Regions from separate parts of the Paenibacillus sp. Marseille-Q7038 genome, predicted to be linked through region 1. Evidence: a T-box and tRNA genes for the amino acid it is inferred to sense, from the RefSeq annotation. Region 1 holds a T-box; the other holds one or more tRNA genes.
The links. A T-box is a leader RNA that pairs with one kind of tRNA and senses whether it is charged. The one in region 1 lies ahead of leuS (leucine--tRNA ligase), so its partner is inferred to be a tRNA-Leu.

Region 2: it encodes a tRNA-Leu, which carries the amino acid that the T-box ahead of leuS (leucine--tRNA ligase) is inferred to sense. The anticodon was not compared.

What each region holds. Positions count from the first base shown of each region.
Region 1 is NZ_CBCOOM010000001.1:2,865,260-2,870,543, reverse strand. It holds gene ACWPWY_RS13620 (class I SAM-dependent DNA methyltransferase) at 1-356, shown strand, start outside; gene ACWPWY_RS13615 (M3 family oligoendopeptidase) at 500-2,194, shown strand; T-box leader at 2,327-2,564, shown strand; gene leuS (leucine--tRNA ligase) at 2,684-5,122, shown strand; partial or broken gene comER (late competence protein ComER) at 5,103-5,284, opposite strand, start outside.
Region 2 is NZ_CBCOOM010000001.1:695,160-700,443, reverse strand. It holds gene ACWPWY_RS03435 (helix-turn-helix domain-containing protein) at 1-84, shown strand, start outside; gene ACWPWY_RS03430 (sn-glycerol-1-phosphate dehydrogenase) at 229-1,380, opposite strand; gene melA (alpha-galactosidase) at 1,532-2,830, opposite strand; gene ACWPWY_RS03420 (AraC family transcriptional regulator) at 3,083-3,961, shown strand; tRNA gene ACWPWY_RS03415 (tRNA-Leu) at 4,017-4,100, opposite strand; gene ACWPWY_RS03410 (5-methyltetrahydropteroyltriglutamate--homocysteine S-methyltransferase) at 4,248-5,284, opposite strand, start outside.

The sequences.
Region 1 (5,284 bases):
CAGGCGGTACGTTCCTGTTTGATGTACATCACCCAAACACGTTTATCCGTTATGAGGAAGAGCAGCCTTTTGTGTTAGATGAAAAATCGATTTCCTATATCTGGACATGTGATTTAGATCGTTCCAGTTATGAAATTGAGCATCATCTGAGTATTTTTACTCGAGCAGAGGGAAGCGGCCCCGATGTATATCACCGGTTTGAAGAAGTTCATAATCAGAGAGCCTATGATCCAGAATGGATGAAACGACAGCTGTTTGAAGCAGGTTTTCATGATGTGAATATCTATGCGGATTTTGAATGGGAACCAGCGAATGAGAATACATCTCGTTTATTTTTTGTAGCAGTTAAAAAGTAGATTTCAAAGCACCTTTTCTTGATTCCAAGAGAAAGGTGCTTTTTTTGACCACAATTCAATTATATAGAAACTATACATAGAACCAAGAAACCATTTGGGATATAATGGATAGAAAATGTAGGTAAAGGGCAGGTGTTCAGTAAATGAAGTTTAGTGAATATGCTTATGAACGGCCGGATGTGAGGCGATTTGAAGAAACGTTTAACGGGCTGCTTGCCACGTTCCGCGAAGCAAAAAATGCAGATGAACAGGATGTTGCCATGGCAGAGATTAACAAACTCCGCGGGGCTTTATCTACACAGGAAACATTGGTGTCGATTCGTCATTCCGTAGATACGAGCGATGAATTTTATAAGACAGAGCAGGATTTTTTTGATGAAACATCGCCAGTTTTTCAGAAGTACACAACCGAATTTTACGAGGCGCTTGTTAGTTCCCCTTTTAGAGCCGAACTGGAGAAAAAATACGGTAAACAGTTATTTCAGATCGCAGAGCTAACGATCAAAACATTCCGTCCGGACATTATCAGTGACTTGCAGCAAGAGAATAAACTGACTACGGAATACTCGAAGCTAATTGCTTCGGCTAAGATTTTTTTTGAAGGGGAAGAACGTACCTTATCGCAGCTTGCTCCTTTCATGCGGTCTACAGATCGAAACATGCGTAAACGTGCGGAAGAAGCACGAACTGCTTTTTTGAGTGGACATGAAGAGCAGCTCGACCGGATTTACGATGAACTGGTGAAGGTAAGAACCAAGATGGCGAAAAAACTTGGATTTCCGAGCTTTGTTGAAATGGGTTATGCCCGAATGAATCGAACGGACTATAACGCTGATATGGTGTCGAACTTCCGTAAACAAGTGCTAGAGGAGATTGTTCCGATCGCTACGAAACTGAAAGAACGTCAACGCCAGCGTGTCGGGGTTGATAAGCTTTACTATTATGATGAGAATATCGTATTCCCATCAGGGAATGCAGCGCCGAAGGGAGATCCGGAATGGATCGTACAGAATGGCAAAAAAATGTATGACGAACTTGCCCCGGAAATGAGCGAGTTTTTCAATTACATGCTGGATCACGAGCTGATGGATCTGGTCAGTAAGAAAGGGAAAGAAAGCGGCGGTTACTGTACATTTATTTATGATTACAAGTCTCCTTTTATTTTCTCCAACTTCAATGGGACTTCAGATGATATTGATGTTCTCACACACGAGGCAGGTCACGCATTCCAGGTATACCAGAGCCGGAATTTTGAAGTGCCTGAATATTTATTTCCTACATATGAAGCGGCTGAAATTCATTCCATGAGTATGGAGTTCTTTACTTGGCCGTGGATGAATCTATTCTTTGAAAATGAAGTGGAAAAGTATAAATTCGATCACTTGTCGAGTGCTCTTCTGTTTATTCCTTATGGTGTTTCAGTAGATGAGTTCCAGCATTATGTTTATAGTAATCCAGATGCAACTCCCACACAGCGTAAACAGGCTTGGCGTGAAATTGAGCGTAAATATCTGCCACATCGTAATTACGAGAGTAATCTCTACTTTGAGCAAGGCGGATTCTGGCAAAAACAGGCTCACATTTACAGATCCCCATTCTATTATATTGATTACACACTGGCCCAAATCTGTGCGTTCCAGTTCTGGAAGCAGTCCAGAGAGGATTATCAAACGGCTTGGATGAATTATTTGCACTTATGCAAATTAGGAGGAAGCTTATCCTTTACCAAACTGGTGGAAGAGGCAGGTCTTATTTCTCCGTTTAAAGACGGGTGTGTAACTTCTGTAATTACGAGTATTGAAGAGTATCTTAATTCCATAGATGACAAAGCTCTATAAAATGAGAGGAACCGCGAATTCCTTTTATAAGTGTTTATTTTCTGCTTATTAGCAAAAGGGATGACAGGGGTTTACAGCGTTATTTGACTTTATCTGTCACTGTCTTGTATAATGATTGCGATTAAACTTAACATGTTTTCGATGAAGAGGAATAGTAATAGAACCTATGCATAACAGAGAGCCAGCGGGTGGTGCAAGCTGGTTGCCATGGTTATATGAACTCGCCTTGGAGATATGAGGTCAGGCTATATTTATAGGGTAAGCCTCATCGGTTCACCACCGTTACAGGGTGCTTAAGGGAGTGGACAGCGAAGCACGTATGTCCGCTAACTAGGGTGGTACCACGGGAATCTAACCTCTCGTCCCTAGCGATGACACGCTATGGGATGCGGAGGTTTTTTTGTTGGTCCGTGATACGTTTTGACGTTACATAGACATGCGCAAGGCGTGATCCGGTTCTAACGTTTCATATGACGAGGAGGATGGACAGTGAGTCAGAAAGAGCAGCCGAAGCACGGCTATCAACCGCAATCCATTGAGCCGAAATGGCAACAATATTGGGATGCTAACAAAACATTTAAAACAGGGGAAGAGGCAGATAAACCAAAGTTTTATGCCCTTGATATGTTCCCGTATCCTTCAGGAGCCGGTCTTCATGTAGGACATCCAGAAGGATATACAGCGACGGATATCGTATCTCGCTACAAAAGAATGCGCGGGTATAACGTTCTTCATCCGATGGGTTGGGATGCTTTTGGACTTCCGGCGGAACAGCATGCGATTGATACAGGAGAACATCCGCGTGATATAACGGTGAAGAATGTAAATAACTTCCGCCGTCAGATTAAATCACTTGGATTTTCATATGACTGGGATCGTGAGGTCAGCACGACAGACCCTGACTACTATAAGTGGACACAGTGGATCTTTATCCAGCTGTACAAACGTGGTCTTGCTTATGTATCTGAAGTTCCGGTGAACTGGTGTGAAGAGCTCGGAACGGTTCTTGCCAACGAAGAAGTAATTGATGGAAAAAGTGAGCGTGGAGGCTTCCCTGTCGTACGTAAACCAATGCGTCAATGGGTACTGAAAATTACCGAATATGCAGACCGTCTACTTGATGATCTGGATGAACTGGACTGGGCAGAGAGCATTAAAGATATGCAGCGTAACTGGATCGGACGCTCCAAAGGTGCAGAAGTGACTTTTGAGCTGGAAGGACATGAAGAACAGCTTAAAGTATTTACGACACGCCCAGACACTCTGTTTGGTGCAACTTATGCAGTTCTTGCTCCTGAACATGAACTGGTGGAGAAGATCACGAAACCGGAGCAACAGGCAGCGGTGAAAGCATATCAAGATCAAGCAGCACGTAAGAGTGACCTTGAGCGTACGGATCTTGCGAAAGAAAAAACAGGTGTATTCACTGGTGCGTATGCGATTAATCCGATCAGCGGTGCAAAAGTGCCGGTATGGATTGCGGATTATGTTCTTGCTGGTTACGGAACAGGTGCGATTATGGCAGTGCCTGCTCATGATTCACGTGACTGGGAATTTGCAAAACAATTTGGTCTTGAGATCATTGAAGTGGTATCGGGTGGAGATGTGGAAAAAGAAGCCTATACTGGTGATGGCCCACACGTAAATTCCGGTATGCTGGATGGACTTGAGAATGAAGAAGCCATTGCTAAAGCAATTGCATGGCTTGAAGAGAATGGCAAAGGCGAAGGTAAAGTAACGTATAGACTTCGTGACTGGCTCTTTAGCCGTCAGCGTTATTGGGGTGAACCGATTCCAATTCTGCATTTGGAAGACGGTACGATGAAAACTGTACCTGAAAGTGAACTTCCGCTGGTGCTTCCAGAGATGGATGAGATCAAACCTTCCGGTACGGGGGAATCTCCGCTTGCTAATGCAACGGACTGGGTGAACACAATTGATCCAGAAACAGGAATGAAGGCGCGCCGTGAGACGAATACCATGCCACAATGGGCTGGAAGTTGCTGGTACTACCTGCGCTTTATTGATCCGCACAATGATAAGGAACTTGTATCCAAAGAAAAACAACGTGAATGGCTGCCCGTTGACCTGTATATTGGCGGGGCAGAACATGCGGTACTTCACTTGCTCTATGCACGTTTCTGGCATAAAGTTCTGTATGATCTAGGCATTGTTGATACCAAAGAACCATTCCATAAACTCGTAAACCAAGGAATGATTCTTGGAACCAATAATGAAAAAATGAGTAAGTCCCGCGGCAACGTAATTAATCCAGATGAGATTGTGGAGAAATACGGTGCAGATACATTGCGGATTTACGAAATGTTCATGGGGCCGCTTGAGGCAACAAAACCATGGAACGAGAATGGCGTAGAAGGTGCTTATCGTTTCCTTGCACGGGTGTGGCGTTTGTTCATTAATGAAGATGGTACACTTAATGAGAAAATTGGCGATGGCGGAGATGACGAATTCAAACGCACATGGCACAAAACAATTAAGAAAGTTACGGATGATCTCGAGCATTTGCGCTTTAACACAGCGATCAGTCAGCTGATGATCTTCATCAATGATGCTTACAAAGCAGACCGTCTGCCGCGCGAAGCAATGGAGAACTTTGTACAACTACTTGCTCCTCTTGCTCCGCATATCGCAGAAGAGTTGTGGTCTCGTCTTGGTCACGAAGAGAGCATCAGCTATGTGTCCTGGCCGCAATATGATGAGACACTAACCGTTGATGCAGAAGTAGAAATCGTAATTCAAATTAACGGTAAAATCGTACAGCGTGCAAGTGTTGCAGCTGATCTTGATGCCAAAGGTCTTGAAGCATTCAGCTTAGAGATTCCTGCGATCAAGGAAGCACTAGAAGGCAAAACCATCCGTAAGGTGATTGCAGTACCAGGCAAACTGGTTAATATTGTTGCCGGTTAATCTCACCTGCACCAAATTCAGCATCTAGCGCTTCCAGGTCTTTTTCGTACTTCGCGTGCGTGACCTGGATGAGCTGATCAAATACACCCGCGAGGCTTGAATCAAGCAGGTTCAAGGCTTTGGCGGTTATACCGCCGGGTACGGCAACACGTTCTTGGAGCT
Region 2 (5,284 bases), 2.2 Mb from region 1:
GCATTTCAAGATCAGGCAGAGCAATTTTTTAAAATACCGAAATCTATTTTATTTGCTGATGCCATATTAAAACAAAATTCGTAGACTAATACATAAGGATGTTTCAGTGCAGATCAAGTAATACTTCTGCCTGAAACATCCTTTTTAATAATTTGTACGTACAATATGTCTAATATCTCTCGCGAAATTAGCGTTTTAGTTTGGCTGATTACAGGTTCCCTTCCACTATTACATATGAGGAACTACTTTCTCATTTCTATACGTCAAACCCGTATATCGGGGTCTAAGGGTATGAGCAATAGCCATGGCATCTGTAAACTCGGATTCTGATACGTTCATGTCGGCAAGTGTCGCAGGTCCGCCCACCTTCCTAAGCCAGTCCTGCATCTGCTCGCGTTGTGGCAAATCTTGATAGGCCTCGAATTCGGATACATTCTCTGTTCGATACAATTCACGGTAGACATCAGTAAGAAGCGCAGAAGCTACTCCTACCTTAGCTCCATGAAGAATAGCATGTCTTCCCTGCTCCATAAATTTCATCTCGAGACGATGAGAAATATGATGCTCTCCCCCTGATGCTGGGCGAGAATGATCGATCATCAGCATCGAGATCCCCGAAACAATGAGTGCATCCAGTAAGATAGAGACACCTTTCTCGCTTCCTTCTGCAATATCATCCACATGAAGTACACACCTATTCAGTGCTTCTTCTGTCAGTTGATAAGCAAGCGGGCAAAATGGTTCTTTCCCGAGATCACGCGACACTTTCCAATCGGCAAGTGAAGTAAATTTACCCAACATATCGCCAAAACCAGCTGCCGTCAGTACCTGCGGAGCAGCTGACAATACTTCTAGATCGGCAAAAATAGCTTGAGGTGCGGTTGCCTGAAACGTTTGTTTCACCCCGCGGATAACCAGGGGCGCTCCTGCAGAAGTAAATCCATCCACGGAAGCTGCGGTGGGAACAGAAATAAACGGAATGCTCATTTTAAAGCATACGATCCTTACCAGATCATGAATGGTTCCCGATCCTACGGCAAGCACCGCCTCACTGCTATGGGTGATGGCCAGAAGCAGCTGTACAATAAATGCTTCGTCAGCAATGACATCTCCTGCTTTATTAGCGTTAAGGAGGACTTCACTTACAGTAATGCCGGCATCCCCGAGAAGCCCTGCCACTTTTCTTCCAGCAGCATCGCCTGTATTTTCATCATAAACTACGCTTACCTGCTGATAACCTTGACTCACCACATACGGCGCAATCTTTTGGAGTGCCCCTTTCTCCATACAAATCTGAATATTTACTTTATAATGTACTGAACCACAGTTACAATGACTCGCCTCTTCATTCCATCTTTCTATACGTTCATTCACATCCATGACTAAAACGCCTCCTGTAAGATGAATTCTCTATTCAGTGTCTAATATGTACGTACAAATTGTCAACTTAAAAGACTGCTCAGAACACGGTATACGTGTCTGAACAGTCTTTTTATTATCTTAGTATGTTTCTATTCTTGCGAAAGATCATTTATATATATTCGGGAAGCCAGTCTCTATGAGCCTCCATTAATTCATCACACATACGGATGATATCATCCATAGAAAGCTCTGCCGCTGTATGTGGGTCAAGCATTGCTGCATGATAAATATGTTCTTTCTTGCCAGTCATCGCTGCTTCAATCGTAAGTAACTGTGTATTAATATTCGTTCGATTAAGCGCCGCACACTGCGGAGGCAGATCACCAACGAATGTTGGGCTTATTCCACTGCGATCAACAAGACACGGTACTTCTACACAAGCTTCTTTCGGAAGATTGGTAATCAAACCCTGATTCATTACATTACCGCCAATTTTATAAGGAATACCGGTTTCAATGGCTTCTAAAATGTAGGAAGCATATTCATGAGTACGCTGATGCTTTAGTTCCGTATTATTCACAATCTCATCCCGCATACGTTCCCATCCTGCAATTTGTTCCACACAACGGCGCGGATACTCGTCCAGCGGGATCTGAAACTTTTCAATGAGTTCCGGATAATTCCTTTTAATAAAGTAAGGGTGATATTCCGCATTATGCTCAGATGACTCTGTGATGTAATATCCAAACTTCAGCATCATCTCGTATCGAACCATATCTCCGTGAGATTCCTTTTGTTTCTCTGCTGCTCTTCGCTTGATCTCAGGATATAAGTCCTCCCCATCCCGCGTCACTTCCAAGAGCCATGCCATGTGGTTAATTCCCGCGATTTTCGCCTGTACTCCCGTTTGATCTATGCCCAGGTGTTCAAACATATGAGGCACACACACCTGCACACTATGGCATAATCCTACGGTCTTGATTCCTCCGTATGTATTCATGACATTCGTGAGCACAGCCATAGGATTTGTGTAGTTCAAAAATAGTGCATCAGGACAAACTTCCCGCATATCAGCAGCGATGTCCATCATAACCGGAATCGTACGCAGATTACGGAATATGCCGCCGATTCCAACAGTATCTGCAATCGTTTGACGAAGACCATACTTCTTCGGAATTTCAAAATCGGTAATCGTACAAGGATCATATCCCCCAACTTGAATCGCGTTGATCACATACTTTGCTCCGCTTAGTGCTTCCTTACGATCCGTATAAGCCGTAATTGTGCAAGTGCTACCCACGCTTTTTTTCAAATTATTCAGCATTTTCTCTGAATCGGTCAGTCGTTCTAGATTAATATCAAATAAAGCTAATTCAAAACCTTGCAAAGCAGGGGTCATCATACAGTCACCCAACACATTTTTAGCAAACACGGTGCTTCCTGCCCCGATAAATGTAATCTTGTTCATTTTCTATTCCTCCTTAGCTGCAATTAAAAATAATCAATCTTTACGATGTAAATCATTATTTTCTTTCAATAAAAAGCTGTTTTCACCCTGTATAACTTAGTTTGTCTAACATCATTTGTTTTGTTGTTACGCTTTCAATATAAAACAAAAAGCAGGAAATAAATATGGAGAAACACAAGACATATATGGACGTTTGTTGCATTATTAAGAAAAGAGTTTCGATCTCATTCAACTAGAAATGGAGGAACATAGATGTATCAGCATACTCATTTCGAAGTAGCGATCAATCCGAATCCTGATCTGAATGAACCCGCTGTTTTATTTTCCGGTGAAGGAAGACCAGAACCTTCTCATGGAATTGGTCCTTCTGTACATGAATATTATCTCGTACATACCGTCCTTGATGGAAAAGGTACCTTTGAATGTAATGGAGTATCCTATCCTTGCATAAAAGGGGATACTTTCTTTATCTTCCCAGGTATTTTGTTTCGTTATCAGGCCGACTCCTCTGACCCATGGCACTATACTTGGGTGGCACTACAAGGTGATACTGTATCCTCTTATTTGACAAAAATCGGGGTAACAGAAGAACGACCTGTTCTGCATACAACCGATGTATCTACCGCTCATGAGTTATTCAGACGTATCCGTTATTCGTTTCGGCAATCTGCCTATCCGGAGATGGAAAATTTAGAGGCATCTGGCTGGATGCGACTGCTTCTTCATCACTTTGGTCTGGCTAATGCGGACTCTAACCCGTTCCCTGAGCGAGATCTTCCCACGATGATTGACCGCCAAGTAGAACATGCCATACGCTGGCTCTCTCTCCAATATCCTCAGCAGATCAGTATTCAGCATATCGCTTCGACACTCGGGTACCACAGAGCGCATTTATCTAAGGCTTTCAGAGCAAAGACGGGATACTCGCCTAAACAATATTTAATGAAAGTCCGACTAAAAAAAGCTCAAGAATTGCTATTGGGAAATCTGACAATCGACCAAATCTCTTCATCTGTTGGTTTTAATGATGCTTTATACTTTTCCAAGCAGTTCCGCAAAGAGTTTGGTATGTCACCGACAGATTATCGGAATGCTGAGACTAGATCGCAAAAGAATAGTGAGGTAGAATAAAAAAAGGTTCGCCACTGTTGCTACAAGAGCAAGTGACGAACCTTTCTTACTAAGATGCGGTCGAGAGGACTCGAACCTCCACGGGGGGTAACCCACACGGACCTGAACCGTGCGCGTCTGCCAATTCCGCCACGACCGCATAATCTATCATATTCTCCTGTATTATAATGGTAATTTTTGAGATTGGCAAGTATAAGCGCAAACCGAAATACATCCCTCTGAACTGCTAATGGCCTTCTTAGAAAGCTCATTCCCGAGTAGCGTTAGAGGGATGATTCCATGTGGCTTATTGCCAGATTTGCTCTGCGATTTCTTTAATAAAGGCAAGTTTATTCCATTGTTGTTCTTCTGTCAGGATATTTCCTTCTTCTGTCGAAGCAAATCCGCACTGGGGACTGAGGCAAATCCGGTTAATATCAACATATTCTGTTGCCTCTTCAATACGTTTTAAAATTTCTTCCTTACTCTCCAGCTCACCAATCTTCGATGAGAATAAACCAAGAACCACCTGTTGGTCTTCTTTTAAGAAACGAAGGGGTTTGAAATCTCCCGCACGGTCCGTATCAAACTCAAGATAGTAGCCTGAAATATTCTCAATCCCAAGCAATGTTTCAGCGATGGGTTCATATCCGCCTGATGATGCCCATGTGGAATGATAGTTACCACGGCATACATGTGTCGTAACCACTAGATCCGATGGTAAAGAGGAAACAGACAGTTCATTGAGCCTTGCATACAACTTCGCCGTGTCCGTAACATTAACACCTTCTTGCTGTTTGGCTTCTAAATATTTTTTGCCACAGAGCATTCCCCATGTACAGTCATCGAGCTGGATGCTGCGGCAGCCGGCTTCATAAAAAGCAAGAATTGCATCATGATAGGCTTTCGCAATGTCTTTTACAAGTTCTTCTTCACTGCTGTAGAACTCATCAACAGAAGCTTTATTCTCCGGGCGATAAAGTTCAGATAGGAACTGAGCTGGCGCTGGAATCGTTTGACGAGCTACCACGTCATCACCTGCTGCTTGTTTCAAAAACTGATAATGTGCAACAAATGGATGAGAAGAAGAAAATCCGATTTTGCCAACAAGGCGAGCCGTTTCTCCTCTTGTTGTCTCCCCTTGGAATGGGTAGCCTTTGACATCACTTGCTTTCGCTACTCCATCTAATCCCCACATAAAATCAAGATGCCACCAAGAACGGCGGAATTCTCCGTCTGTAACAGCCCTGAGACCCACTTCTTTTTGTTTTTCTACAAGACGAATAATTTCTTCATCTTCCACTTTCGTTAATTCTGCCTTAGAGATTTCTCCTGCCTGGAATT